Regions from separate parts of the Streptomyces sp. NPDC059695 genome, predicted to be linked through region 3. Evidence: riboswitches for the same ligand, from Rfam matches in the RefSeq annotation. Region 3 holds a riboswitch; each other region holds the start of a gene.
What was found. Region 3 has a riboswitch for cobalamin ahead of cobN (cobaltochelatase subunit CobN). Riboswitches for the same ligand answer to the same signal wherever they lie in the genome.

Region 1 (9,339 bases), on a different contig from region 3:
ACGAAGCCGATGCCGGTCTCCGGCATGGCGATGCGGGAGCGTTCGGTGACGATCCGTACGGTGCCGTGGGCGGAGACGCCGACGCCGCCGCCCATGACGATGCCGTCCATGAGGGCGACGTACGGCTTGGGGTAGCGGGCGATGAGGGCGTTGAGCCGGTACTCGTCCCGCCAGAAGTCCGCCGAGGCCGTGCCTCCCGCCCGCGCGTCCGCGTAGATGGCCCGGATGTCGCCGCCCGCGCACAGTCCCCGCTCCCCCGCGCCGGAGATCACCACCGCTTGGACGGCGGGATCGTCCCGCCAGGCGAGGAGCGCCTCCTCGATGCGCCGCACCATGGGATGGGTGAGCGCGTTCAACGCCTGCGGGCGGTTGAGGATCAGGCGGCCCGTCCGGCCCTCTGTGGTGACGAGTACGTCCTCGGTCATCGGAGGCTCTCCGTGAGGCCGCGGGCGACGATGACGTTCATGATCTCGTTGGTCCCTTCCAGGATCCGGTGGACCCGCAGGTCGCGGACGATCTTCTCGATGCCGTACTCGCTGAGGTAGCCGTAGCCGCCGTGCAGCTGGAGCGCCCGGTCGGCGACCGAGAAGCCCGTGTCGGTGGCGAACCGCTTCGCCATGGCGCAGAGTTGGACCGCCTGGGGGTCGCCGCGGTCGAGGGCCTCGGCGGCCTGCCGTACCAGCGCGCGGGCGGCCGTCAGTTCGGTGGCCATGTCGGCGAGCCGGAACTGCAGAGCCTGGGCGTCGAGCAGCCGGGCGCCGAAGGCCTCGCGGTCGGCGAGATGCGTGAGGCTGCGGTCGAGTGCGCTCTGGGCGCCGCCGAGGGAGCAGGCGGCGATGCCGAGGCGGCCGCCGTTGAGCCCGTGCATGGCGATGCGGAAGCCTTCGCCCTCGGTGCCGAGGCGCCGGTCGGCGGGGATCCTCACCGCGTCGAGGACGACCTGCCGGGTGGGCTGCGCGTTCCAGCCCATCTTGCGCTCGTTCGCGCCGAACGAGACGCCCGGGTCGCCGCGCTCCACGACGAAGGCGGAGATCCCGCCGGGGCCGGCCCCTCCGGTGCGGGCCAGGACGACGTACAGGTCGGAGGCACCGGCGCCGGAGATGAACTGCTTCACTCCGCTCAGGACGTAGTGGTCGCCGTCCCGCTCGGCCCGGGTGCGCAGGGCGGCGGCGTCCGATCCCGCGCCGGGTTCGGTGAGGCAGTAGCTGCCCAGGGTCTCGGCGGCACAGAGGCCGGGCAGCCAGCGGGCACGCTGGGCGGGGTCTCCGTACCGGTCGATCATCCAGGCGACCATGTTGTGGATGGAGAGATAGCCGGCGATCGAGGGGCAGCCGGTCGCCAGGGTCTCGAAGACGAGGACGCCGTCGGCCCGGCTCAGGCCGGAGCCGCCGCACTCCTCCCGTACGTACACGCCGCCGAGCCCGAGCGCGGCGGCGCGGCGGATGACGTCGACGGGGAACTGCTTGTCCTGGTCCCAGGTCACCGCGTACGGGGCGAGCTGTTCCTGGGCGAAGTCGAGGGTGACTTCGGCGAGGGCCAGTTGGTCCTCGGTGAGGGTGGTCACGGCGCTCATCCCATCGTCGGCATGGTGAAGCTCGCGCCTTCCTTGACCCCGGAGGGCCAGCGGGAGGTCACGGTCTTGGTGCGGGTGTAGAAGCGGATGGCGTCGGGGCCGTGCTGGTTCAGGTCGCCGAATCCGGACCGCTTCCAGCCGCCGAAGGTGTGGTACGCCACCGGGACCGGGATGGGGACGTTCACGCCGACCATGCCGGTGTTGACACGCCGGGTGAAGTCGCGGGCGGTGTCGCCGTCGCGGGTGAAGATGGCCACGCCGTTGCCGTACGGGTGCTCGCTCGGGAGCCGGAGCGCGGACTCGTAGTCGGCGGCCCGTGCCACGCACAGCACCGGGCCGAAGATCTCCTCCTGGTAGATCCGCATGGACGGCGTGACGCGGTCGAAGAGGGAGGCTCCCGCGAAGAAGCCGTTCTCGTGGCCGGGGAGGGTGAAACCCCTTCCGTCGACGACGAGTTCCGCACCTTCGTCGACGCCGATGCCGACGTACCGGTCGACCCGGTCCAGGGCGTCCTTGCTGACGAGGGGCCCGAAGTCGGCGTCCGGGTCGTCGGAGGTGCCGATGCGCAGGGAGACGATGCGCTCCTTCAGCCTCGCCACCAGCGCGTCGGCGGTCTCCTCGCCGACAGGGACGGCGACGGAGATCGCCATGCACCGCTCGCCGGCCGAGCCGTACCCGGCGCCGATCAGCGCTTCAGCAGCCTGGTCGAGGTCCGCGTCCGGCATCACGATCATGTGGTTCTTGGCCCCGCCGAAGCACTGGGCGCGCTTTCCGTGCGCGGCGGCGGTGGCGTAGAGGTGCGCGGCGATCGGGGTGGAGCCGACGAAGCCGAGGGCCTGGACGCGAGGGTTTTCGAGGAGGGTGTCGACGGCCTCTTTGCCTCCGTTGACCACGTTCAGCACACCGGGCGGCAGTCCGGCCTCCAGGAACAGCTCGGCGAGCCGCAGGGGTACGGAGGGGTCGCGCTCGGAGGGCTTGAGGATGAAGGCGTTTCCACAGGCCAGGGCCGGTGCGGCCTTCCACAGCGGAATCATCGCGGGGAAGTTGAAGGGGGTGATCCCGGCGACGACACCCAGCGGGCTGCGGAGCGAGTGCACGTCGATGCCGGTGCCGGCGTTGTCGGTGAACTCGCCCTTGAGGAGGTGCGGGATGCCCGCGGCGAACTCGACGACCTCCAGGCCGCGTTGGAGGTCCCCGTGCGCGTCGGCGACGGTCTTGCCGTGCTCGGAGGAAAGCAGCCGTGCCAGGGAGTCCCTTTCCGCCTCGACGAGTTGGAGGAAGCGCAGCAGGACGCGTGCGCGTCGCTGCGGGTTCCACCGGCCCCATTCCCGCTGGGCCTCCTCGGAGGCGGCGATCGCCGCCTCCGTGTCGGCGCGCCCGGCCAGGGGGACCCTGGCCTGGACGGCACCGGTGTTGGGGTCGTACACGTCGGCGAAGGAGCCGGACGTGCCGGCGGTGTGCTTGCCGCCGATGAAATGGGTGAGTTCGCGGACCATCGAAGCCTGCTCTCGTCAGGTACGGATCCGAGGAGGGCGCGGCGAGGACCGCGAGGACGGCACCGATCGGGGTGCGCGCACGCGGGTCCTGCCGCGGGACAGGGGAAGGCGAGGACGCCTTCGTCGAGTCACGAACGCGGGGACAGGGCCTCGGGGTTCGGGTACTCCGCCGGATCACCAGGGTCGTGGTCACGTACCGGTGCCATGCGTGTCTGCTCCATCCTCGTGGACAACACGGAACACCCCACGGCCGGTATCCTGACTCCCGGATCAGCGCATGCTCTCCGGCCTTCCCGACGGATGGTTTCCGTCAGTGGCCTGACCTGCTGGAAGAGCACACTCCCCGGTCACAGTGGCGGGACCGCGCCGGAATCACACCGGCTTCCCTGCACCGCGGGCTCGTCACGAACATATAGTTGGACGTCCTAGTAAGTCCACCCCCACCCACGGCGCGGCGACGCCATCCGGACAGGCGCCGGCCGGAGCCCGGTGCACCGCCTAGGCTCGGGTCATGCGCATCGTCTCCTTGCTGCCTGCGGCGACCGACATCGTGGCCCAGCTCGGGCTGGCCGCGGACCTGGTGGGACGGACCCACGAGTGCGACTGGCCGCCGCGGGATGTGGCCGGCGTCCCGGTGGTCACGTCCGCCGAGTTCTCGTCGGACGCACTGAGCAGCCGGGAGATCTCGGCCGCGGTCGGCGGGGCCGCGCACGGCGGCTCCTCGCTCTACACCCTGGACGCCGAGGCGCTTTCCGCTCTCGCGCCCGATGTCGTGCTCACCCAGGACCTGTGCGACGTCTGCGCGGTGTCCTACGAGGCCGTCTCACGCGCGGTGCGCGTCCTCGACGGCGGTCCTCGCGTCCTCAGTCTGGAGCCCCGCACCCTGGACGACGTCCTGGACTGCCTGGTCACGGTCGGCGACCTGCTGGGCGTACGGGAGCGGGCCGAGCGGCGGCGCGAGGAACTGCGCGATCGGCTGGCCGCGGTACGCGGACTCACGGCGGGTCGGGCCCGGCCCAGGGTGGTGGCCGTCGAGTGGCTCGATCCGCTGTGGCCCGCGGGGCACTGGGTGCCCGAGCAGATCACCTGCGCCGGCGGCGAACCGCTTCTCGCCGCTCCCGGAGAGCACACGAAGCCGATGACCTGGGAGGCCGTCCGGGCCGCCCGACCCGACGTCCTCCTGGTCCTGCCCTGCGGCTTCCCGCCCGAACGGACCGTGCGCGAGCGCGACCTGCTGACCTCCCTCCCCGGGTGGGACGATCTGCCCGCGGTACGGTCCGGCGCGGTATGGGTGCTGGACGGGCCCGCCTACTTCAACCGGCCGGGCCCCCGGGTCGTACGCGGCGCGGAGGTTCTGGCGCACGTCCTCCACGGGGTCCGGGCGGGAGACCCCGTGACGACGACCGAGGCCTTCCTCCTGCCCTGATCCACGGCTCAGGCCGACGGGTCGGCGACCGGGTACGGGACGAACGTGCTGGCGTTCTGGTCGATCCGGAGCGGACGCCCGAGCGGCGGGGCCGCGCGCTGGGGGGGGCAGTCGAGGCGCTCGCAGACGCGGCAGCCCATGCCGATCGGGGTCGCCGCCGCCGCGTTGTCCAGATCCAGGCCGTCCGAGTACACCAGCCGGTGGGCGTGGCGCAGCTCGCAGCCGAGGCCGATGGCGAAGGTCTTGCCGGGTTCGCCCCAGCCGCCCCGGTGGCGGGTGAGGGCACGGGCGGTCCACAGGTAGCGCTGCCCGTCGGGCATGGCGGCGATCTGGACGTGGATGCGGCCGGGTGCGGCGAAGGCCTCGTACACGTTCCACAGCGGGCAGGTGCCGCCGGCCCGGGAGAAGTGGAAGCCGGTGGCGGACTGCCGCTTGGACATGTTGCCCGCCCGGTCGACGCGGACGAACGAGAAGGGGACCCCGCGCAGCGGGGAGGGACGTGCCGACCGTGTTGGCGCTGAGCTGCCCGAGCGTGCCGGTCCGCTCGGCCGGCCAAGCGTGGGACTCGCCCCACAAGGCCCAGTCTGGGCGTACCGAGTCTTCGTCTTGTGCGGCTGGGCCGCTGCCTCGTGCTGGTCCTCCGCTTGCTTTCGTGTCCAGCGCGGCAAGGATCGCCGCAAGGTCGTAGGCGTCGGACGCTCCGCCGACCGGCCCAGCCCCCGGCCCGCAGTGACGCACGCCGACTGCGCGCCTACCGGATCGACGGCATCCCCTCCATCCTCGCGGCCGGCCCTGGATCGCTCGGCGCCCCCGCGGGGAGCGGAAGGCTCGGCAACACCCGCTACCGGATCGACGCGGACGCCCGGTTCCTGCGCCTCCGGGACCGACTCGGCGGGCGAGGTCGTTCCACCCGGCGTGGCCACGGTGTGCCGGGGCGTGGAGCAGGGCGCGCCCGGGTCCGCGGTAGCCATGAGATGCGGACGCTGTCCCCTCCGGGCAGAGTGGGAAGGACCTGTTCGTACCGAGGTGGTCCCGTGCGGTCCCGCGTGCTGGAGACCGGGACGGAATGATGTGAGGATTGTCGTGACGTCGGAGTGATCGATGTTCCGCAGACGGCCGGCCGACAGCAGCGAGGACCTTCTGGTCCGGCTCGGGTCGCTGACCGCCAGGGCGCGGGAACTGGCCGAGACGCAACGTTCCCGTGTCGAGCTCGCCGTGGCCCTGCAGCGCGAGATGCTGCCTTCGGACCTGCCCAGTCTTCCGGGCGCCCGGCTGGCCGTGCGCTACGAGCCCGCCAACCACGGGCTCAACGTCGGCGGTGACTGGTACGACGCCTTCTCCCTGCCCGGCGGGCAGATCGGCATGTCCATCGGTGACGTGCAGGGACACAACATCGAGGCCGCCGCCTTCATGGGACAGGTCCGCGTGGCACTGCGCGCGCTGGCCTCCGTCACCGCGGACCCGGGAGAGCTGCTCAGTCGCACCAACGACCTGCTCATCTCTCTGGGCGCCGACCTCTTCGCCACCTGCACCTTCCTGCGGCTCGACCCCGCTGCCGGCACCCTGGAGTGCGCCCGGGCCGGTCACATCCCCCACATCTGGGCCACCTCCGACGGCCGCTCCGGCATCGACGACAGCGAGGGCGGGCCTCCGCTCGGTGTGCTGCGCGGCGTCGACTACCCGGCCACGTGCCACCGGCTCACCGCCGACGGTGTCTTCGTCCTCCTGACCGACGGGGTGGTGGAGGGGCCCTCGCTCCACGTCGACGAGGGTCTGGACCGGGTGACGCGGCTCGCCGGGATCACCGCCGTCGCCGGACTGGACGTCGACGCGCTCGCCACCGCCGTCATGAAGCTGGCGGCCACGGTGGGGCACGAGGACGACGCGGCCGTCCTGGTCGTCGGCCATGACGGCGGCCCGGCCCGGCCGGCAAAGGAGTGAGGGAGGGGGCCGCCTCGGGCCAGGTCGGGAATCGGGCCGGGTCGGGACTCGGGCCGGGTCGGGACTCGGGCCGGGTCAGGCCTCGGGCCGGGTCCGGCCCCGTGTCGGGTCGGACCCGTGTCGGACGGCGGCGCCCGACACGCAGGGGCCTTGCCCGGCCGTGGCGGCCCGGCCGGTGTCTGATGGCTGACGTGTTGGATATTCGGCAGTTCCGGTCCCCTACGGAGACGGCTCTGATGTCGCTGGCCGTGGCGGTTTGCTACTACGCGGCCGGACGACTCGGCCTACTGGGCCGCTTCGTCGTCGAAGGCGTGGTGGTCACCCCCATCTGGCCGCCCACCGGCGTCGCCGTCGCCGCCCTGCTGCTGCTCGGCGCGCGGGTCTGGCCTGGGATCGCCCTCGGCTCCTTCCTCGTCATCGCCTCCCTCACCACTCCGGGGCCCACCACAGTGGTCACCGTGGTCAGCAACACCGTCGCGCCGCTCTGCGCCTACCTGCTGCTGCGACGGGTCGGCTTCCGGCTCGACATGGCGCGGTTGCGGGACGGACTCTCCCTGGTCTTCCTCGGCGGGTTCGGCGCCATGCTGATCAGCGCGACCGCGGGGGTCGGACTGCAGGTGGCGAAGAGCTCCCTGGACACGAGCGAGTTCTGGCCCGTCTGGCTGGCCTGGTGGGTGGGCGACACGATGGGGGTGCTGCTCGTCGCCCCGCTCCTGCTCGTCCTCGCGGGGCCGGCCGGACGGTTCCGGGTGCGGCGCTGGAAGGAGGCGGCCTTTCTGGGGCTGACGGCCCTGGTCCTCATGCCCTTGGCCGTGTTCAGCTCGACGAGCATGCTGTTCCTCGTCTTCCCCCTGCTGATCTGGGCGGCGCTCCGCTTCCAGCTCGCCGGAAGCATGCTGTGCGCGCTCTTCGCCTCCGTGCTCGCCACCTTCGAGGCGACCTCCGGACGGGGCGCGTTCCTCCATCTGACGGACGTCGAGATCATGGCCAAGCTCCAGGCGTTCAACGGTTCCGCCGCCCTGACCGCCCTGCTTCTCGCCTCCGTCATCACCGAGCAGCGTGCGACCCGCCGGTCGGTGCGCCGCGCCTGCCAGGAACTGGCGGAGGTCCTGGAGCACCTCGCGGCGGGCGAGCCCTCACCGGGTCCGCCCGGCGCCGTCGAGAGCCGGGCTGCCCCACCCGGCGGGCTCCTCGATCCGTGATCCCCTGAGCCGCTGAGCCTTCGAGTGTCGCCGCGAGCCGACCCCGCACGCCGCCAGGCATGTTCGTCGTGGACGCGGCGACAACGCGGTGCGTCAGTGCCGGCAGGACAGCCGGACGTGAAGCAGCTCGGTCCGCAGTGCGGGGGTGCCGTCGACAGGTGCCGGGTTCTCCGCGGTCGGCTCGATGCCTCCGGCGGCGACCTTGTCGAGCGTCGCCAGACCGGCGGGGCCGACCGTGCCGAACACCGTGTAGTTCGGTCGCAGCGCGGAGTCCCCGTAGACGACGAAGAACTGTGAGCCGTTCGTGTTCGGGCCGGCGTTGGCCATCGCCAGCAGGCCGCGTCCGTAGAGCCGGCGCGCGCCCGTGGGATCGGTGGCCGCGGGCGGCAGGTCCACCGGCAGTTCGTCCTTGTACTTGTACCCGGGCCCGCCCTCACCGGTGCCGGTCGGGTCGCCGCACTGCAGGACCTTCAGCGTCGGGTACGCCGTCAGGCGGTGACACACCGTACGGTCGTAGAAACCGTGCCGTGTCAGGTGCAGGAAACTCTGGACCGTGCACGGCGCCTTGGCCCGGTCCAGGCGCAGCGGAAGCGGGCCCTGACTCGTCGGAACAGCCAAGTCGACCGTGCCACGAGCAGGGGTGTGCCGTGGGTCGGGCGGCAGCGGAACACGGCGCGCCGGAGGCTCGTCCGGGGTCTGGCTGTACTGGCAAGGACCGTGCGTGGTGCGCGGCGGAGCGCTGTCGGAAGCGGTGGCGACACTCCCGCCGGTCACCACTAGCGTCGCGGCCGCGAATGCACTGATCAGTGCTCGTCTCATCTTGCACGCCCTCCCGATGATCTCCAGGTCTTGGAGCGGTCGCAGTCTAGGGCGCGGCGTGGCCTGCGGGAGTGGGATTTCCGGCCGATCAGCGTGACCGGAGCCCTCCATGCTTGGCTCCGCCCATCCGGGACAGACGGCCGTCCATGGTGAAGATTCTTCCCGTGGCACTCGCCGCGCTCGCCTCCGGCCTTCTGGCTTTCGCCGTGTCCCCCTGGTGGTGGTGCGCGGCCGGGCCCGCCCTGCTGCTCGCGGCGGTCGCCGCGTACGACCTCGCGCAGCGGCGCCACTCGATCCTGCGCAACTACCCGGTCCTGGGACACCTGCGGTTCGCGATGGAGGCGATCCGGCCCGAGGTGCAGCAGTACTTCGTCGAACGGAACGTCGACGGCGTGCCCTTCGACCGCGACACCCGCTCCATCGTGTACGAGCGCTCCAAGGGGACGGACGGCGAGGACCCCTTCGGTACGGAGCTGGAGCTGGAGCGTCCCGGCACCGAGTACCTCGTCCCGTCCATGGCCCCGCGCCCGGTGCCGACCGCGCCGCCCAAGGTCCGGATCGGCGGCCCCGGCTGCGCCCGGCCCTACGACATGGCCCTGCTCAACGTGTCGGCGATGAGCTTCGGCGCCCTGTCCCACCGGGCGATACGCGCCCTGAACGAGGGGGCCCGGCGCGGCGGCTTCGCGCACGACACCGGCGAGGGCGGGATGTCCGAGCACCACCTCGCCCCCGGCGGGGACCTCGTCTGGGAGATCGGCACCGGATACTTCGGCTGCCGCGGCGAGGACGGCGGCTTCGACCCGCGCCAGTTCGCGGAGAAGGCCGCACTCGACCAGGTCGCCTGCGTCCTGCTGAAGATCAGCCAGGGCGCCAAGCCCGGCA
Region 2 (9,339 bases), on a different contig from region 3:
GCCGTCGTCGACGTCCTGGTCGTCGGACTCGGGATCACCGGAGCCGGAGCCGCGCTCGACGCGGCCACCCGTGGGCTCACCGTCGCCGCGATCGACGCCCACGACCTCGCCTTCGGCACCTCCCGCTGGAGCTCCAAGCTGATCCACGGCGGACTGCGCTACCTCGCGTCCGGGCAGCTCGACGTCGCCCACGAGAGCGCCGTCGAGCGCGGCATCCTCATGGAGCGCACCGCCCCCCACCTGGTGCGCGCCCAGCCGTTCGTCCTGCCGCTCACCCCGCTCGTCAGCCGCGGCCAGGCCGCCCTCGCCCGCGCCGGGTTCCTCGCGGGCGACCTGCTCCGCGTCGGCGCCCGCACCTCGCGCGGGACGCTGCCGCAGCCGCGCACGCTGTCCGCCGTCGAGACCCGCCACCTCGCCCCGGCCCTCCGGCGCGTCGGGCTGCGCGGCGGCCTCCTCTCCTGGGACGGGCGGCTCACCGACGACGCGCGCCTGGTCACGGCGATCGCCCGGACCGCCGCCGCCCACGGCGCCCGGATCCTCACCCGCACGCGCGCCCTGGAACTCCACGGCGACGGAGCGCTCGTCCGTGACGAGACGACCGGTCAGGAGCTGCGCCTGCGCGCCCGTACCGTCATCAACGCGGCCGGCGTCTGGGCGGGCGGCCTCGTCGGCGACGTACGCCTCCGGCCCTCCCGCGGCACCCATCTCGTGCTGCGCTCCGAGACCCTCGGTCCGCTCTCCGCCGGTCTGCACATCCCCATCCCCGGCGAGACGAACCGCTTCGTCCTGGTCCTGCCCCAGGGCGACGGCCGCGTGTACGTCGGCCTCACCGACGAGCCCGTCGACGGCGACGTCCCCGATGTGCCCGAGGTCCCCGAGACCGACATCGGCTTCCTCCTCGACGTCCTCGGCTCCGCGCTCGACGTCACCGTCCACCGGTCCGACGTGGTCGGGGCGTTCGCCGGCCTGCGGCCCCTGCTCGACACCCAGGACGCCGCGGGCCGCACCGCCGACATCTCCCGCAAGCACGCCGTGCTCACCTCCGCCGACGGGATCGTCACCGTCGTCGGCGGCAAGCTGACCACGTACCGCCGCATGGCCCAGGACGCCGTCGACGCCGCCGTGGCCGCCCGCGGCCTGGACGCGGGTCCGTGCCGCACCGCGTCGCTGCCCCTCGTCGGCGCCGCACGGCCGCAGACCCTCGCCGGGCTCGACGTCCCGACCCGTCTGGTCCAGCGCTACGGCTCCGAGGCACCGGCCGTCCAGGCGCTCGGCCTCGCGGATCCCGCGCTCGCCGAGCCCGTCGTCCCCGGCCACACCGTCACCGGCGCCGAACTGGTCTGGGCGGTCCGTCACGAGGGCGCCCTCGACACCTCCGACCTCCTCGACCGCCGCACCCGCATCGGCCTCGTCCCGGAGGACCGCGCCCTGGCCGAGGAGGCGGCGCGCGACGCCCTCGCCCGCACGGCCCCCGTGGGGTGAGACGAGACGGCGCCCCCGCCCGGACATCCGGGCGGGGGCTCCGCCCGTGCCGCCGCCGGGTCCGTGCGGCCCGGGATCGTGACGCGTCCGGGTCGTGGGCGGGCGGGGCCGTACCGGATGCACCGCGCGACGTCCGGTGTTGGAATGGCGACCGGGGGCGTCCACGATCAGAGGTGACGTTGTGACCGAGCAATTCGACGAGATCGGGCCCATCGACTACGTGGTGGTCGAGTTCCCCGGCAACCGCATGACGGGCGAGGGCTTCCCGCTCCTGGTCGATCTGGTGGACCGCGGCATCATCCGGATCCTCGACCTGATGTTCATCAGGAAGGACGAGGACGGATCGGTGACCGCGCTGGAGATCGCGGACTTCGACGGGGACGGCAATCTCGACCTCTCCGTCTTCGAGGGCGTCCAGTCGGGGCTGCTCGGGCAGGACGACCTGGAGGAGGCCGCCGAGGCCGTGGAGCCCGGCAACTCCGCCGGACTGCTGATCTACGAGAACGTGTGGGCCGCGCCGTTCGCCACCGCCCTGCGCCGCGGCGGGGCCCAGTTGGTCGCCTCCGGGCGCGTGCCCGTACAAGCCCTCCTCGCCTCGCTCGAAGCGGCCGAGGAAACGGCCTGACCCCCCTTGCCCCCGGCCACCGAGCCGGCGGGCCCGGAAGCCGTCCGGCGCCTTCGCGTCGGACACGAGAGGAGAACGCGATGCCAGGTCTACTTCGCGGAGTGGCCCGCACCGCGGTCGTCGCGGGTACGGCGACCGCCGTGTCCAACCGCGTGTCGCGCCGCCAGCAGGGACGATGGGCCGCCCAGCAGGGCTATGAGCAGCAGCCCGCCGAACCGCCGCCCGCCGCGGCTCCCCCGCCGGCGCCCGCCGCGCAGCCCGCCGACAGCATGGAGAGCAAGCTCGACCAGCTCAAGCAGCTCGGCGACCTCAAGGAGCAGGGCGTGCTCACCGAAGCCGAGTTCGAGGAGCAGAAGCGCAGGATCCTCGGCTGACCCCCTTCCGCGGCAGGGGCCGGGAGTCCGGCACACCGAGCGGGCCGAGTCCGGGTGGCGCGGCCCGTACGGCCCTGGGACCATTTCCCCGGGAGGTCACCCATGGCTCCTGACCCGCACGAACCCCCGCCGGAGGACGCTCCCGGCCCCGAGGAGCCGGAGCGTTCCCCCGCCGCCCAGGAACCGGAGCACTCCCCCGGCCCCGGGCAGCCGGAGGACACCCCCACCCCCCGAGAGCCGGAGGACTTCCCCGGCCCCGGGCAGCCTGGGGACACCCCCGCCGCCCAAGAGCCGGAGAGCTCCCCCGGCCCCGGTGAGCCGGGGGGCGGCGGTGCCGGGTCTGCCACCGGCTTCTGGGCGCGCCGTCGTTCGCTCCGCCTCACGCTCCCGGGCTGCTGGAGCGCCCTTCTCCTCGCCTGCCTCTCCTTCACCCCGTCGCTGCTCCCCCGCGGCGGAATCCTCCAGGGGCTGATCTGCGGCATCAGCGCGGCCATCGGGTACGGGCTCGGCGTGGTCGCGGCCTACGTGTGGCGGGCGTTCGCCGACCGGGAGGCCCGCGGCGCCTCCCCCCGGTCATGGCGGGTCCTGGCCGTCAGCGCCGTCGTCCTGTTCGGCCTGTCCTTCGGTCTCGGCCAGTACTGGCAGCACGAGATCCGCAGGCTCATGGGGGTCACCGACTACAACGTCCTGGCCACCGTCGCCTGCCCCTTCGTCGCCGCGCTCGTGTTCTGGCTGCTGCTGCAGGCGGCCCGGGGACTCCGGCGGCTGTACCGGTGGCTCGCCGGACTCCTCCGCCGCTGGATCGGACCGCGCGCGGCCCGGGTGGTCGGCTGGGTCGTCGTGGCGGGTCTGGCGTGGTCCGTCGTCAGCGGGGTCCTGCTGGCCGGCTTCGTGAGCACGGCCAACGAGGCGTTCTCCGTGCGCGACACCGAGACGCCCGAAGGCGTGCACCAGCCCACGTCGACGCTGCGCTCCGGCGGGCCGGGGTCGCTGGTGCCGTGGGACTCGCTGGGCAGGCAGGGCCGGGCCTTCACGGGCAGCGGCCCCACGGCAGCCGACATCGGGGCCTTCACCCACCGCCCCGCGCAGGAACCCGTGCGTTCCTACGCCGGACTCGCGACCGCCGACGACACCGAGGCGCGCGCCGAGCGGGCCGTCGCGGACCTCGTACGCGCCGGCGGCTTCCACCGCGCCAACCTGCTCGTGACGACCACCACGGGCAGCGGCTGGGTCGACCCCGCGGCCGTGGACTCCTTCGAGTACCTCGGCGACGGAGACTCGGCCACCGTGGCGATGCAGTACTCGTACCTGCCGTCGTGGCTCTCCTACCTCGTGGACCAGTCGAAGGCGCGCGAGGCCGGTCGCGAGCTCTTCGACGCGGTCTACGACGTCTGGTCCAAGCTGCCCCAGGACCAGCGCCCGCGCCTGTTCGTGGCCGGCGAGAGCCTGGGGTCGTTCGGCGCGGAGACGGCCTTCAGCGGCGAGTACGACCTGCGCAACCGCACGGCCGGCACCCTCTTCGCCGGTCCGCCGAACTTCAACACCCTGTTCCGCGAGTTCAGCGACCACCGCGACGCGGGAAGCCCGGAGATCGAACCCGTCTACCGGCAGGGGCGGACCGTGCGGTTCACCGACGACCCGGCCACCGGGATCCCTCCGACGGACGTGCCGTGGAACGGGACCCGGGTCCTGTACCTCATGCACCCGTCCGATCCGATCGTCTGGTGGAGCCCCGACCTGGCCCTGTCCGAACCCGACTGGATCGGTGAGGCTCCCGGCGGCGACGTGCTCGACGCGATGGTCTGGATCCCCTTCGTGACCTTCTGGCAGGTGACCGCGGACCTCCCGTTCTCCACGGGCGTGCCGGACGGCCACGGTCACACGTACAAGGCCGCGTACGTCGACGGCTGGAACGCCGTCATGCGGCCGTCGGGCTTCACCCCACAGGACCTGGACCGGCTGCGCGAGATCATCCAGCCGTCCCGCTGATCCCGTGCGCGCGGCGCGGCACGGCCCGCGGTCAGCGCAGCAGGAAGCCTGCGACGTAGCCGAGCGCGTTCACCGCCCAGTGCAGGCCCATCGGCGCCAGCAGGCTGTCGCTGCGGCGGCGCAGTTCGCAGAACAGGACGCCCGCCGAAGCCGTGAAGAGCACGGCCGCGGTGACCGCGACCGCGGAGCCGAGCGGAGACGCTCCGACGACGCCGGTCAGCGCGGGCTTCGCGGTCGCCAGGCCCAGGGACGGCAGGACGTGCCAGAGGCCGAACAGCAGGCTCGACACGGTGGTCGCCCAGACCGTCCCGCGGACCCGGCGCACCAGCCCGTAGAGGACTCCGCGGAACGCGACCTCCTCCACCAGGACGGTGCCGACGGGGACCACCACGAAGACGCGCACCATCAACGCGCCCGCGGTCATCCCGTCGTACCGCCGGTCCTCGAAGAGCGGGCGGGTGGCCGGGAGCAGCGCTCCGACGAGATAGACGGCGGCGACGATCCCGGTCAGGGCGGCCGCCCACCGGGCGCCGCGGGCCCGTGTCCCGGCCGCCAGTCCCGCGTCCGCCGGCGTGCCGCCAGCCCAGCGGAGCACACCCAGGAGGACGGCGGAGACGACGACGGCCGCGAGCAGGTGGAGGGCGCCGGTCCAGGTGTGCAGCAGCAGGTTGGCCGCCACGAGAACGGCGACGGTGAGGGCGACGGCCGGCCAGGTGCCGAGGGGCCCGCGCCACCGGCCCGGCGGCGGGTCGCCGGTGGAACGGCGGCTTCGTACGACGGGCCGGCGGCCGTCCTCGGGATCACGGCGGGACACGGGAGTGAGTCCGTCCTTCCGCTGCGCGGGATCGTTCCGCCCGTCCCTTCGGTCCCGGGCGTGGCGGCCGAGGGCGCGGTCGAGGGTTACGAGCGGTCCCGCTTGAGCGAGTCCATGATTCCCTCGGCGCGGTGCCGCACGCTCTTCGCCTTCTCGCGGAACCTGGCCTTCGCCTGGTCCGTCCTGCCCTCGGCCTCCAGGCGCTCGTGACCGGTGATCCTGCCGGCGATCTCCTTGAGCCTGCCCTTGGCCTTGTCCATGGCGTCGCTCATGCTCGCGACCCTCCGTCCGGTCGGTTCCCACCCTCCACGCTAGGTTCGGACGACCCCGGGTGCGCGTCGGCCGGGCCCGGCGCCGGCGCACCCGGTCCGGGCCTCCCGTCCGTGCCCGGCCTCGCCCCGTGCGCTCCTCACGAGGTGAGGCGGCCCCCAGACGATGGGTGCAGACTTGTACTGGACCCGGGGGACGGGAGGAGGACGCATGACCACTCCACAGGACTCCGCACCCGGCGCCGGCCCGCAGGGGACTCCCGCGGCCGACCCGGCGGATCAGCTGGCACGTCTCGGCCGTTCCTGGACCTGGCTCCTCGGCGCGGCGTTGGCGACCCTCGTACCCGGCATCCTGCTGCTCGTCTGGCCAGACGTCACCCTGCACGTCGTGGCCGTGCTGATCGGGCTCTACCTGCTGGCGATCGGCGTCTTCCGTTTCGTGTCCGTGTTCGGCCGCGACAGCGGCGACCGCGTGCCCGGCCTGATCGTGGCCGTCCTGTGCGTCCTCGGCGGAGTGCTGTGTCTGAGGAACCCGCTCCAGACGATCGCCGCGCTCTCGCTGATCGTCGGCGCCGTGTGGCTGGTCTCCGGCATCGTCACCCTCTACTCCGCCATCGCCACCAAGAACATGCCGCACCGCGGCGTCGTCATGGCCGTCGGGATCCTCGGCATCGTCGCCGGCATCGTGGTCCTGGCGCTTCCGACGGAGTCGGCCCGGGCCCTGACGCGGCTGCTCGGACTGTGGCTCGTCCTCCTCGGCCTGGCCGAGGCCGCGGTCGCCCTGGCCTGGCGGTCGGCCCTGCGCAGAGCGGGCATCACGGGCCGTGGAGCGTCCGGCCCGGGCACCTGATTCCGCGCGAGCGCCCTCGCCCCGACCCGAAGTGACCCCTCGTCGGTTTCGCGCCCGAATCCTGGACGTCGCTCGCCACCGGGCGATCGCGCGCCCTAGGGTGTCGTCTGCAGCTGGTTCGCCCCGTCCGCCAGGCGGGATGCGTCGTAAGAGGGAACCCGGTGGGAATCCGGGACTGCCCCGCAGCGGTGAGCGGGAACGACCGCCGTCATAGCACTGGGTCCGGACCACGGTCCTGGGAAGCGACGGCCAGTAGGTGTCCTCCACGAGGAGGGTGTGCCCGCGAGTCCGAAGACCTGCCCGTTGCCCGTACGCGGACGCATTCCGCGTACGGACATCCCGGTGACCTCGTGGGCGGGTCGGCGTACACAGCGAGCGGCACACGCGGCGTCCTCCGTCGGCGCGGTCCGTACGCTCTGGCGTTCCTTCGCGTCCACCCCGTCTCCGGGTGTTCTGGACACGTCTCGCGAAGGAGAGTTCCGTGACAGCGAAGCCCGCGGCCGCACGAGCCACCGTGTACGGCTACCCCCGCCAGGGTCGGCACCGCGAACTGAAGAAGGCCGTCGAGGGTTACTGGAAGGGCCGCGTCACCGCCGACGCCCTCCGGTCCACCGCCGCCGGCCTGCGTCGCTCCCACTGGCGGCAGCTGGCCGACGCCGGCATCCACGAAGTGCCCACCGGTGACTTCTCGTACTACGACCACGTCCTGGACACCAGCGTGATGGTCGGTGCCGTCCCGGCACGCCACCGCGCCGCCGTCGAGGCGGACGCGCTCGACGGGTACTTCGCGATGGCCCGCGGCACCCGGGACGTCGCGCCGCTGGAGATGACCAAGTGGTTCGACACCAACTACCACTACCTGGTCCCCGAACTCGGGCCGGACACCGTCTTCACCGCCGACTCCGCCCGGCAGGTCGCCGAGTTCGGGGAGGCCCTCGCGCTCGGGCACGCTCCCCGCCCCGTGCTGGTCGGCCCCGTCACGTACCTGCTGCTCGCCAAGCCCGCCCCGGGCGTCCCCGACGGCTTCGAGCCGCTGACCCTCCTCGACCGGCTCCTCCCGGTCTACGCCGACGTGCTCGCCGATCTGCGCGCGGCGGGCGCCGAGTGGGTCCAGCTGGACGAGCCCGCCCTGGTCCAGGACCGCACCCCGGCCGAGCTGGAGGCCGCCGCCCGCGCCTACCGCGAGCTGGGCGCGGCCACCGACCGGCCGAAGCTGCTCGTCGCCTCGTACTTCGACCGGCTCGGCGACGCCCTCAAGGTGCTGGCCGCGGCCCCGGTGGAGGGTCTCGCCCTCGACTTCACCGGCTCCGCCGCCGCGAACCTGGACGACCTCGCCGCGGTCGGCGGGCTGCCGGGCAAGCGGCTGGTCGCGGGCGTCGTCAACGGACGCAACGTCTGGATCGACGACCACCGGAAGTCCCTCGCCACCCTGGGCACCCTGCTCGGCCTCGCCGGCCGGGTCGACGTCGCCGCGTCCTGCTCGCTGCTGCACGTCCCGCTGGACGCGGCCGCGGAGGAGGACATGGACCCGCGGATCCGCCGCTGGCTGGCCTTCGCCCGCCAGAAGACCGACGAGGTCGTGACCCTCGCCAAGGGCCTCTCCCACGGCACCGACGCGATCAGCGCCGAACTGGCCGCCAACCGGGCCGCCCTCGCCTCCCGCGCCGGCTCCGCGCTCACCCGCGACCCCGCCGTCCGTGCCCGTACCGCCGCCGTCACCGACGCGGACGGCCGGCGTTCCCAGCCGTACGCCGAACGCTCCGCGGCCCAGCGGGCCCACCTGGGGCTTCCCGCGCTTCCGACCACCACCATCGGCTCGTTCCCCCAGACCGACGAGCTCCGCGCGGCCCGCGCCGATCTGCGGGCCGGCCGGATCGACGCCGCCGGGTACGAGGAGCGGATCAGGGACGAGATCCGCGAGGTGATCTCCTTCCAGGAGCGGACCGGCGTCGACGTGCTGGTGCACGGCGAGCCCGAGCGCAACGACATGGTGCAGTACTTCGCCGAGCAGCTGACGGGCTACGTCGCCACGCGGCACGGCTGGGTGCAGTCGTACGGCACCCGATACGTCCGCCCGCCCGTCCTCGCCGGGGACGTCTCCCGTCCCGGGCCGATGACGGTGCGCTGGACGACGTACGCCCAGGCGCAGACGTCCCGGCCGGTCAAGGGCATGCTGACCGGTCCGGTGACCATGCTCGCGTGGTCGTTCGTGCGGGACGACCAGCCGCCGGCCGACACCGCCCGGCAGGTGGCGCTCGCCCTGCGCGACGAGGTGGCCGACCTGGAGGCGGCCGGCACCTCGGTCATCCAGGTCGACGAGCCGGCCCTGCGCGAGACCCTGCCGCTGCGGGCCGCCGACCACGCGGGCTACCTGGCCTGGGCGACCGAGTCGTTCCGGCTCACCACCGCCGGCGTGCGGCCGGACACCCAGATCCACACCCACATGTGCTACGCCGAGTTCGGCGACATCGTCCGGGCCATCGACGACCTCGACGCCGACGTCATCAGCCTGGAGGCCGCCCGCTCCCACATGCGGGTCGCCGACGAGCTCGCCGCCCACGGCTACTCGCGCGAGGCCGGTCCGGGAGTCTGGGACATCCACTCCCCACGCGTCCCGGGCACCGCCGAGGCCGCCGCGCTCCTGCGCAAGGGCCTGGGCGCCATCCCGGCCGGGCGTCTGTGGGTCAACCCCGACTGCGGACTGAAGACCCGCGGCTGGCCCGAGACCCGCGCCTCCCTGGAGAACCTCGTCGCCGCCGCCCGCGAGGTCAGGGCGGAGCTGGGGGCGGCCGGGGACGCGGGGGCCGCCCGGCGCGGGGGGCGGGCGGCGCGGGCGCGGGGGGCGGCCCCGCCCGCCGGCGCGGGCCCCCCGCCCAGGGGGGGGCGGGGCCGGGGGCGCCGGCGGGCTGGTGTGTGGGGGTCAACCAGGGAGAGAC
Region 3 (9,339 bases):
GGCGCCCCGGGCGCCCAGTCGCCGCGCGTGGCGGTGACGGCGGTGCGGGCCGAGGTGTTCCCGGCGGCGTCGACGGCCGAGACCCAGTAGGTGGAGGCGGTCCGCTCGGCGGTGGTGGTGTCCTTCCAGGTGGTGGCGGTGACGCCGGTCGCGACCTGGGTGACCGGGTCGGTGGTGCCGGTCCCCCGGCGGTGCACGGTGTACTTCACCGCGCCCGTGACCGGCTGCCACGCGAGGACGGTGCCGGTGGCGCCGTCGGTCGCGGTCACGCCCGCGGGGGCGGCCGTCGGGGTCCGGTCCACGGAGACGACGGTGAGGTCGGGGCCGCCGGGGGACTCGTTGCCTGCCCGGTCGACGGCGCGGAGCTCGTACAGGTACGTCTGGCCGGTCGGCGGCGGGGAGTTCACGAACGAGGTGGTCGTGACCGGGGCGGTGGCGCTGCTGACCTTCGTCCAGGCGGTGGAGGTGCCGAGGCGCCGGTAGACGCGGTAGCCCGCGAGGTCCATCTCCTTGTTGGCGGCCCACTTCAGGGTGGCCCTGCCGAGCGTGCGGTCGTACGTGACGCCGGCGCCGGCCGGTGCCAGCGGGCGGACCTTGTCGGCGGCCGCCGACGTGACGGGCGCGTAGCCGAACCTGACGTTCGCCGCGCCCGTCCACGTCGCGTAGGACACGACGATCGTGTGCCGGCCGGCCGGGACGGTGAGGCCGACGGTCTTCTTCTGGGTGGTGGTGACGTTCTTCCAGAGGTCGATCTTCCGGACGCCGTCGAGGGTGACGCGGATGCCGTCCTGGGCCTCGGCGGCGAACGTGAACGGGCCGCCGGAGCCGAAGTCCCGGGTGACCGACCAGCGGACGGAGAAGTTGTCCTTCGGCAGGGTGACGCCGGGCGGGTCGCCGAGGCCGTAGTTCTCGGAGATCGCGCTGTCGCAGGTGGTCAGCTTCGGCGTGCCGGTCAGCGTGGTGTTGGCGAAGTACTCCGCCTTCCACACCGGGGACGCGCAGGTGACCGCCGCGGCGGCCGGGGTGGCGGTCAGCAGACCGCCGGATGCGGCGAGGGCGGCCGTGGTGGCCAGCGCGCTCAGCCGGTGACGAGTCAGCACAGGGAGGGGCTCTTTCCGGACCTATGTGAGGCAGGCGGGACAGGGGAACGTCTGTGTGACTCACGAGGTGAGGGGAGGGTTGCCCTCGCCCCCGCCTCGGATCTCGGGCGGGGCAGTCTTCCCCCCCCCTCACGGATCTCGGGCGGGGCGGCCTTTCCCCCCTCACAGATCGCGGGCGGGGGGGCAGCCCTCCCCCACGGACCTCGGTGCTCAGCCGTAGCGCCGCGGCGTCCACGTGATCGTGCGGCCGTCGCCCCGTTCGGCCGCCCGGGTCTGCGAGGAGCCGATCAGCAGGAGGGTGCGCATGTCGACCTCGGAGGGGTCCAGGGTCTTCAGGGTCACGATCCGGACCGACTGCTCGGGGCCGCCGACGTCGCGGGCGACGACCACCGGGGTCTCCGGCGCGCGGAGCTCCAGCAGGAGGTCGCGGGCGGCGGCGACCTGGTGGGTGCGGGACTTCGAGCCCGGGTTGTAGAGGGCGATGACGAGGTCCGCGCCCGCGGCCGCGCGGAGCCGGGCCTCGATGACGTCCCAGGGCTTGAGCCGGTCGGAGAGGGAGATCGTCGCGTAGTCGTGGCCGAGGGGGGCGCCCGCCGCCGCGGCGGCCGCGTTCGCCGCGGTCACTCCGGGGAGGACCCGGACGGGCACGTCCGCGTACTCCGGTTCGCAGGCGACCTCAAGGACCGCCGTCGCCATCGCGAAGACGCCCGGGTCGCCGCCGGAGACGACCGCGACCTTCCGGCCGCGCCGGGCGAGGTCGAGGGCGAACTCGGCGCGCTCCGACTCCACCTTGTTGTCGGAGCCGTGGCGGATCTGACCGGGGCGCAGGACGGGGACCCGGTCGAGGTACGTCGTGTAGCCGACGAGGACGTCGGCGTTGACGAGCGCGCCGCGCGACTCGGGGGTCAGCCAGGGCGCCCCCGCGGGGCCGGTGCCGACGACGGTGACCTCGCCGGTCTCCCGTACCGGAGCCTCCTGGTCGACGCGGGAGGGGAGGACCGCGACGGAGAAGTACGGGACGGACTCCGGGTCCACGTCCGTCAGCCGCTCCGTGCGCTCGCCCTTCATGAACGCGCGCTCCACGTAGCGGGCGTCGTCCAGCCGGCCGGCCCGCTCCAGGGCCCGCCGCACCGTCGGGAAGGTGCGGCCCAGCTTCATCACGACCGCCGAGTCGGTGCCCGCCAGGCGGGCCGTCAGCTCGTCCTCCGGCAGGGTGCCGGGGATGATCGTGAGGACCTCCTCGGCCTCGCACAGCGGCTCGCCGAGCCGGGCGGCGGCGGCGCTGACCGAGGTGACGCCGGGCAGGACGGTCGTGTCGTAGCGGTCGGCGAGCCGCTTGTGCATGTGCTGGTACGAGCCGTAGAAGAGCGGGTCGCCCTCGGCGAGGACGGCGACGGTGCGGCCGGCGTCGAGGTGGGCGGCGAGGCGGGCCGCGGCCTCCTCGTAGAAGTCGTTCAGGGCGCCCCGGTAGCCGCCCGGGTGGTCCGTGGTCTCCACCGTGAGCGGGTACATCAGCCGCTCCTCGATGTGGTCCTCGCGGATGTGCCCGGCGGCGATGGAGCGGGCTATGGAGCGGCCGTGGCGGGCCGAGTGGTAGGCGATGACGTCGGCCGAGGCGATGGCCTTCACGGCGGCGACGGTCATCAGGTCGGGGTCGCCGGGTCCGAGCCCGACGCCGTACAGCTTTCCGGTCACGGTGCTCATGCCTGGATCTCCGCTTCGTGGGCGAGGGCGTTGATCGCGGCGGCCGTGATCGCGCTGCCGCCGCGCCGGCCCCGTACGACCAGGTAGTCGAGGCCGAGGGTGTTCTCGGCCAGCGCGTCCTTGGACTCGGCGGCGCCGATGAAGCCGACGGGGATGCCGAGGACGGCGGCGGGCCTCCCGGCGCCCTTCGCGATCATCTCCAGGAGGTGGAAGAGCGCGGTCGGCGCGTTGCCGATGGCGACGACGGAGCCTTCGAGGCGGTCCCGCCACAGCTCCAGGGCGGCGGCGGAGCGGGTGGTGCCGAGCTCGGCGGCGAGGGCCGGGACGGCCGGGTCGGACAGCGCGCAGAGCACCTCGTTGTCGGCGGGCAGCCGCTTGCGGGTGACGCCGCTGGCGACCATCTGGGCGTCGCAGAGAACGGGCGCGCCGGCGCGGAGGGCCGCGCGGGCGTTCGCGACGACCCGCGGGGAGTACGCGATGTCCTGCACGAGGTCGGTCATGCCGCAGGCGTGGATCATCCGGACGGCCACCATGGCGACGTCGGCGGGCAGGTCCGCGAGGTCCGCCTCGGCGCGGATCGTGGCAAAGGACCGGCGGTAGATCTCCGTCCCGTCCTTCTCGTAGTCGAACATCCTGGTGCTCTCGCTCATCTCGTCGTGCGGGCCTTGGTCACTGCTTCGGGCAGGGCGGTACGGGGGGTGGGGACGCCGTCCACCAGGTAGCTGTCGTCGCCGGTGGCGAGGACGTCGATCCAGGTGCCGCGCGGGTGGCCGCAGCGGCGCTCGCACCCGGACCAGTGGACGGGCAGGCCTCCGTGGCGGACCAGGCCGGCGTCCGTCCGTACGTCGGCGAGGGACTTGGCGCAGCCGGGGCGTCCGGTGCAGGCGCTGACCCCGACGGAGGGCAGACCGGGCCGGGTGATCAGGCCGTACGGCTCCAGGGCGGGGAGCCTGCCGGGGTCGGTCACCACGACCGCGCCCCGCCAGGGGGTGAGCCGGAGCTCGGCGGCGCCTTCGGCCAGGGCCCGCAGCTGGGCGGCGGTCAGCCGGCCGAGCGGGGCGAGGACGTGCAGGGCGCGGTCGCCGAGCGGCCCGGGCGCGGGCGGCGGGGACACGGGAAGCGGCGGCGCGGGTACGGGCTGCGCCGTGATCCCGGCCCGCGCGAGCGCCCCGGCCCAGTCGGGTGTGTGGGTGCCGGGCAGCTCGTGCGGGCGCCAGGCCCCGGTCCCCGCGGCCTCGGCGGCGTCGAGGAACGCGAGGGTGGCGGCGAGCGCGGCCCGCACGGCGTCGGCGGCGGCGAGGCGGAAGGCCCGGGAGCCGAGCCGCAGCAGGGCGGACCCGTCCGGTCCTGCGATCAAGCTCACATCGCCGCCGAGCCCGGCGACGTCCCCGCGCCCGTCGTCCAGGACGAACAGGAACCGTCCCGAAAGGGACGCCGCCCGGGGTTCGGCGCACAGGGCGGTGTCCAGGGCGCGGGCCCACAACTGCACGTCCGCGTGGCCGAGTCCGTCGAGTCCCGCGCCGGGCGAGGCCACGATGTTGCGGACGCGCTCGTGCGTGGGGGAGGGCAGCAGGCCCGCCCCCGCCAGGAGGGCGGCGAGCTCCGCCCCGCAGTCCCCGGCGAGGCCGCGCAGCTCCGCGTTGCCGCGCGAGGTGATGCTGATCCGCCCGTCGCCGAGCGTCTCGGCCACGTCGGCCAGGACCTCGGCCTGATGGGCCGTCAGACGGCCTGCGGGCAGGCGCAGTCGGGCCAGGCGTCCGTCGTCGGCGGGGTGCAGGCGCAGCGCCCCGGGGCAGGCGTCGCCACGGTCCCGTACGCGAGGTTCGCCCGGTTCGGGCGCCGGGGGTGGGGTGGGCGGCATGGCGGCGAGCATACCCACGGGGAACCGGCCGGCCACCGGGTGTGATCCGGTCGACCCCGCCGCTCCCTGGGGCGCGCCGACGCCACGATCTAGGATGCAGATCGGCATGGGGTCCCAGGACCCCGGGGAGGAAGCCCGGTGAGAATCCGGCGCGGTCCCGCCACTGTGAGCCCGTACCCACGGGTGAGTCAGGAACTCCCGCCGTCCATACGACCACCCGGGGCGCGGACAACCCCGAGGAAGGCCTGAGCCTCGCCATGCTCCTGCTGCTGTCGCACTCCGACACCGACCTGCTCAGCGCCCGCGCGGCCGGAGGGCCGGTGGAGTACCGCTTCGCCAACCCCTCCCGCCTCCCCCTGGCCGATCTCCCCGCCCTGCTCGACGGCGTCGACCTCGTCCTCGTCCGGCTCCTCGGCGGCGTCCGCTCCTGGCAGGAGGGCCTGGACACGATCCTGGCCGCCGGGAAGCCGGTCGTCGTGCTGAGCGGCGAACAGGCCCCCGACGCCCAGCTCATGGAGGCCTCCACCGTCCCGGTCGGCGTCGCCACCGAGGCGCACGCCTATCTGGCGCACGGCGGCCCGGCCAACCTGGAGCAGCTGGCCCGCTTCCTCTCCGACACCGTCCTGCTCACCGGCCACGGCTTCGAGGCCCCGGCCGCCGCCCCCACGTGGGGCCCGCTGGACCGCGTCGCGAGGGACACCGACGGTCCGACGATCGCCGTGCTCTACTACCGCGCCCACCACATGAGCGGGAACACCGCCTTCGTCGACGCCCTGTGCGGGGCGATCGAGGACGCCGGCGCGCGGGCCCTCCCGCTGTACGTGGCGTCCCTGCGGGCCCCCGAGGCGGAGCTCGTCGAGACGCTGCGCACGGCCGACGCGATCGTCACGACCGTCCTCGCGGCCGGCGGCACCAAGCCCGCCGAGGCCCAGGCCGGCGGCGACGAGGAGGCCTGGGACGCGGGCGCGCTCGCCGCGCTCGACGTGCCGATCCTCCAGGCGCTGTGCCTGACCGGATCGCGGTCGGCGTGGGAGGAGAACGACGAGGGCCTGTCCCCGCTGGACGCCGCCAGCCAGGTCGCCGTGCCCGAGTTCGACGGCCGTCTCATCACCGTCCCGTTCTCCTTCAAGGAGATCGACGCCGACGGTCTGCCCGCGTACGTCGCCGACGCCGAGCGCGCGGCCCGCGTCGCCGGGATCGCCGTCCGGCACGCCCGGCTCCGCCACATCCCGAACGCCGAGAAGCGGCTGGCGCTCGTCCTCTCCGCGTACCCGACGAAGCACTCCCGCATCGGCAACGCGGTCGGTCTCGACACCCCGGCCTCCGCCGTCTCCCTGCTCCGCCGCCTCATCGCCGAGGGCTACGACTTCGGCCCCGAGGCGGACCTCCCCGGTGTGGTCTCCGGCGACGGCGACGAGCTGATCTACGCCCTCATCGAGGCCGGCGGTCACGACCAGGACTGGCTCACCGAGGAGCAGCTGGCGAAGAACCCGGTCCGCATCCCGGCCGCCGACTACAAGCGCTGGTACGCGACCCTGCCCGAGGAACTGCGCACCCACGTCGAGGAGCACTGGGGCCCGGCGCCCGGCGAGATGTTCCTGGACCGGTCCCGCAACCCGGAGGGCGACATCGTCCTCGCCGCCCTGCGGCGCGGGAACCTGCTGGTCCTCATCCAGCCGCCGCGCGGCTTCGGCGAGAACCCGATCGCGATCTACCACGACCCCGATCTCCCGCCGTCCCACCACTACCTGGCCGCCTACCGCTGGATCGCCGCCCGCGCCGAGGACGGCGGCTTCGGCGCCGACGCCATGGTCCACCTGGGCAAGCACGGCAACCTGGAGTGGCTGCCCGGCAAGAACGCCGGCCTGTCCGCCGCCTGCGGTCCCGACGCGGCCCTCGGCGACATCCCGCTGATCTACCCGTTCCTCGTGAACGACCCGGGCGAGGGCACCCAGGCCAAGCGGCGCGTGCACGCGACCCTCGTCGACCACCTGGTGCCGCCGATGGCCCGCGCCGACTCGTACGGCGACATCGCGCGCCTGGAGCAGCTGCTCGACGAGTACGCGCAGATCTCCTCCATGGACCCGGCGAAGCTGCCCGCGATCCGCGCCCAGATCTGGACCCTGATCCAGGCCGCCAAGCTCGACCACGACCTCGGTCTTCAGGAGCGCCCGGAGGACGACGGCTTCGACGACTTCCTGCTGCACGTCGACGGCTGGCTGTGCGAGGTCAAGGACGCCCAGATCCGCGACGGACTGCACGTCCTCGGCGGCGCCCCGGAGGGCGAGGCCCGGGTCAACCTGGTCCTGTCCATCCTGCGCGCCCGCCAGATCTGGGGCGGCACGCAGGCGCTGCCCGGCCTGCGCGAGGCCCTCGGCCTGGACGAGTCGGCCGCGACCCGCACCACCGCCGACGAGGCGGAGGCGAAGGCCCGCGAGCTGGTCGAGGGCATGGAGGCCGCCGGCTGGTCCGCCGACGCGATCGGCACGGTCGCCGCCGCGTACGGCTCCGAGGTCCGGGACGTCCTGCGCTTCGCCTGCGAGCAGGTCGTACCGCGCCTGGCCGCCACCACCGACGAGCTGGCGCACGCCGTGCACGCCCTGAACGGCGGCTTCGTCCCGGCCGGCCCGTCCGGCTCCCCGCTGCGCGGCCTGGTCAACGTCCTGCCGACCGGCCGCAACTTCTACTCGGTCGACCCGAAGGCCGTGCCGTCCCGGCTCGCCTGGGAGACCGGGCAGGCGCTCGCCGACTCGCTGCTCACCCGCTACCGCGACGACAACGGCACGTGGCCGACCTCCGTCGGCCTCTCCCTGTGGGGCACGAGCGCGATGCGCACCGCCGGCGACGACGTCGCCGAGGCCCTCGCCCTGCTCGGCGTCCGGCCCCTGTGGGACGAGGCCTCGCGCCGGGTCAACGGCCTGGAGCCGATCCCGCTGGCCGAGCTCGGCCGCCCGCGCGTCGACGTGACGCTGCGCATCTCGGGCTTCTTCCGGGACGCGTTCCCGCACGTCATCGGCCTCCTCGACGACGCCGTGCGGCTCGTGGCGGGGCTGGAGGACGAGTCCGCCGAGGACAACCACGTGCGGGCGCACGCGCAGGCCGACCTCGCCGAGCACGGCGACGAGCGGCGCGCCACCACCCGCATCTTCGGCTCGCGTCCCGGCACGTACGGCGCGGGCATCCTCCAGCTGATCGACTCGCGGGACTGGCGCACGGACGCGGACCTCGCCGAGGTGTACACGGTGTGGGGCGGGTACGCGTACGGGCGCGGGCTCGAAGGGCGCCCGGCGCGCGCCGAGATGGAGACCGCGTACAAGCGGATCGCGGTGGCCGCGAAGAACACGGACACCCGCGAGCACGACATCGCCGACTCGGACGACTACTTCCAGTACCACGGCGGCATGGTCGCGACCGTCCGCGCGCTCACGGGCACGGCCCCCGAGGCGTACATCGGCGACTCGACCCGCCCGGAGACCGTCCGCACGCGCACGCTCGTCGAGGAGACCTCCCGGGTCTTCCGGGCCCGCGTGGTCAACCCGCGCTGGATCGAGGCGATGCGCCGCCACGGTTACAAGGGCGCGTTCGAGCTGGCGGCGACCGTCGACTACCTCTTCGGGTACGACGCGACGACGGGTGTCGTCGCCGACTGGATGTACGACAAGCTCACCCAGGAGTACGTCCTCGACGCGGAGAACCAGGCCTTCCTGAAGGAGGCCAACCCCTGGGCCCTGCACGGCATCGCCGAGCGGCTGCTCGAAGCCGAGTCGCGCGGCATGTGGGAGAAGCCGGACCCGGAGACGCTGGCCGCCCTGCGCCAGGTGTTCCTGGAGACGGAGGGCGACCTGGAGGGTGAGGGCTAGGCCCTCGCCAGGGCCGGGGCCAGGTCGAGGACGCGGCCCCGGAACCCCTCCCGCAGCCGCCGGTCGTGGCTGACCACGACCAGCGTGCCCCGGTACTCCGCGAGCGCGGCCTCCAGCTCCTCCACCAGGCCGGGGGCCAGGTGGTTGGTCGGCTCGTCGAGGAGGAGCAGGTCGGCGGGGGAGGTGACCAGCCGGGCCAGTTCCAGCTTGCGGCGCTGCCCGGTCGACAGCAGCCGGACCGGGGTCGTCAGATCGCGGGCCGCGAAGAGCCCGAGGGCGAGCAGTTCGTCCTCGCGGCCCTCTCCGAAGGCCTCGCCCACCGTACGGGGGTCGGTGGGTGGGGCCGTGTCCTGGCGGAGCAGCCCGACCCGGGCGGGCACGGCCACCGTGCCCGCGTCCGGGGCGAGTTCGCCCGCCAGGACCCGGAGGAGGGTGGTCTTTCCCGCGCCGTTGGGCCCGGTGACCAGGAGCCGCTCGCCCGCGTCGAGGTGGAGCGCGTCGAGGTGGAGCCGGCCGTCGACGCGTAGCCCGGCGAGATCGACGGGCGCGCCTTCCCCCGTGATCTCCGTGCGGAACCGGAGCGGTTCCGGCGGCGCGGGCACGGGGTGGCCGGTGAGCCGGGCGAGCTGCTCGCGGGCCGAGCGGATGCGGCTCATCGCGCCGTGCGCCCGTGACCGGGCACGGAAGGCGCCGGCCCCGCTGAACGCGGCCGGGGCCTTGCGGGGGATCGCGGAGAAGCGGTCGATGTTCCTGTCGGCGAGGGCCCGGTGGCGGGCGAGTTCGGCCCTCCACTCCTCGTACTCCCGCTGCCTGC

Region 1: linked by a shared signal. The riboswitch ahead of ACFV2S_RS05545 (CoA-acylating methylmalonate-semialdehyde dehydrogenase) and the one ahead of cobN (cobaltochelatase subunit CobN) in region 3 are both predicted to bind cobalamin.
Region 2: linked by a shared signal. The riboswitch ahead of metE (5-methyltetrahydropteroyltriglutamate--homocysteine S-methyltransferase) and the one ahead of cobN (cobaltochelatase subunit CobN) in region 3 are both predicted to bind cobalamin.

The regions. Positions count from the first base shown of each region.
Region 1 is NZ_JBHWFF010000003.1:66,351-75,689, reverse strand. It holds gene ACFV2S_RS05555 (enoyl-CoA hydratase/isomerase family protein) at 1-425, opposite strand, end outside; gene ACFV2S_RS05550 (acyl-CoA dehydrogenase family protein) at 422-1,573, opposite strand; gene ACFV2S_RS05545 (CoA-acylating methylmalonate-semialdehyde dehydrogenase) at 1,570-3,069, opposite strand; cobalamin riboswitch at 3,300-3,480, opposite strand; gene ACFV2S_RS05540 (cobalamin-binding protein) at 3,581-4,495, shown strand; partial or broken gene ACFV2S_RS05535 (short-chain fatty acyl-CoA regulator family protein) at 4,504-4,983, opposite strand; gene ACFV2S_RS05530 (PP2C family protein-serine/threonine phosphatase) at 5,597-6,436, shown strand; gene ACFV2S_RS05525 (MASE1 domain-containing protein) at 6,673-7,638, shown strand; gene ACFV2S_RS05520 (peptidylprolyl isomerase) at 7,732-8,256, opposite strand; gene ACFV2S_RS05515 (FMN-binding glutamate synthase family protein) at 8,604-9,339, shown strand, end outside.
Region 2 is NZ_JBHWFF010000016.1:99,892-109,230, forward strand. It holds gene ACFV2S_RS21185 (glycerol-3-phosphate dehydrogenase/oxidase) at 1-1,482, shown strand, start outside; gene ACFV2S_RS21190 (DUF6325 family protein) at 1,664-2,107, shown strand; gene ACFV2S_RS21195 (SHOCT domain-containing protein) at 2,188-2,481, shown strand; gene ACFV2S_RS21200 (alpha/beta-hydrolase family protein) at 2,584-4,470, shown strand; gene ACFV2S_RS21205 (CPBP family intramembrane glutamic endopeptidase) at 4,502-5,284, opposite strand; gene ACFV2S_RS21210 (CsbD family protein) at 5,371-5,556, opposite strand; gene ACFV2S_RS21215 (HdeD family acid-resistance protein) at 5,765-6,403, shown strand; cobalamin riboswitch at 6,501-6,722, shown strand; partial or broken gene metE (5-methyltetrahydropteroyltriglutamate--homocysteine S-methyltransferase) at 6,885-9,194, shown strand.
Region 3 is NZ_JBHWFF010000023.1:113,473-122,811, forward strand. It holds gene ACFV2S_RS26760 (fibronectin type III domain-containing protein) at 1-1,100, opposite strand, end outside; gene ACFV2S_RS26765 (precorrin-2 C(20)-methyltransferase) at 1,311-2,804, opposite strand; gene ACFV2S_RS26770 (precorrin-8X methylmutase) at 2,801-3,436, opposite strand; gene ACFV2S_RS26775 (cobalamin biosynthesis protein CobG) at 3,451-4,677, opposite strand; cobalamin riboswitch at 4,757-4,882, shown strand; gene cobN (cobaltochelatase subunit CobN) at 4,923-8,525, shown strand; gene abc-f (ribosomal protection-like ABC-F family protein) at 8,522-9,339, opposite strand, start outside.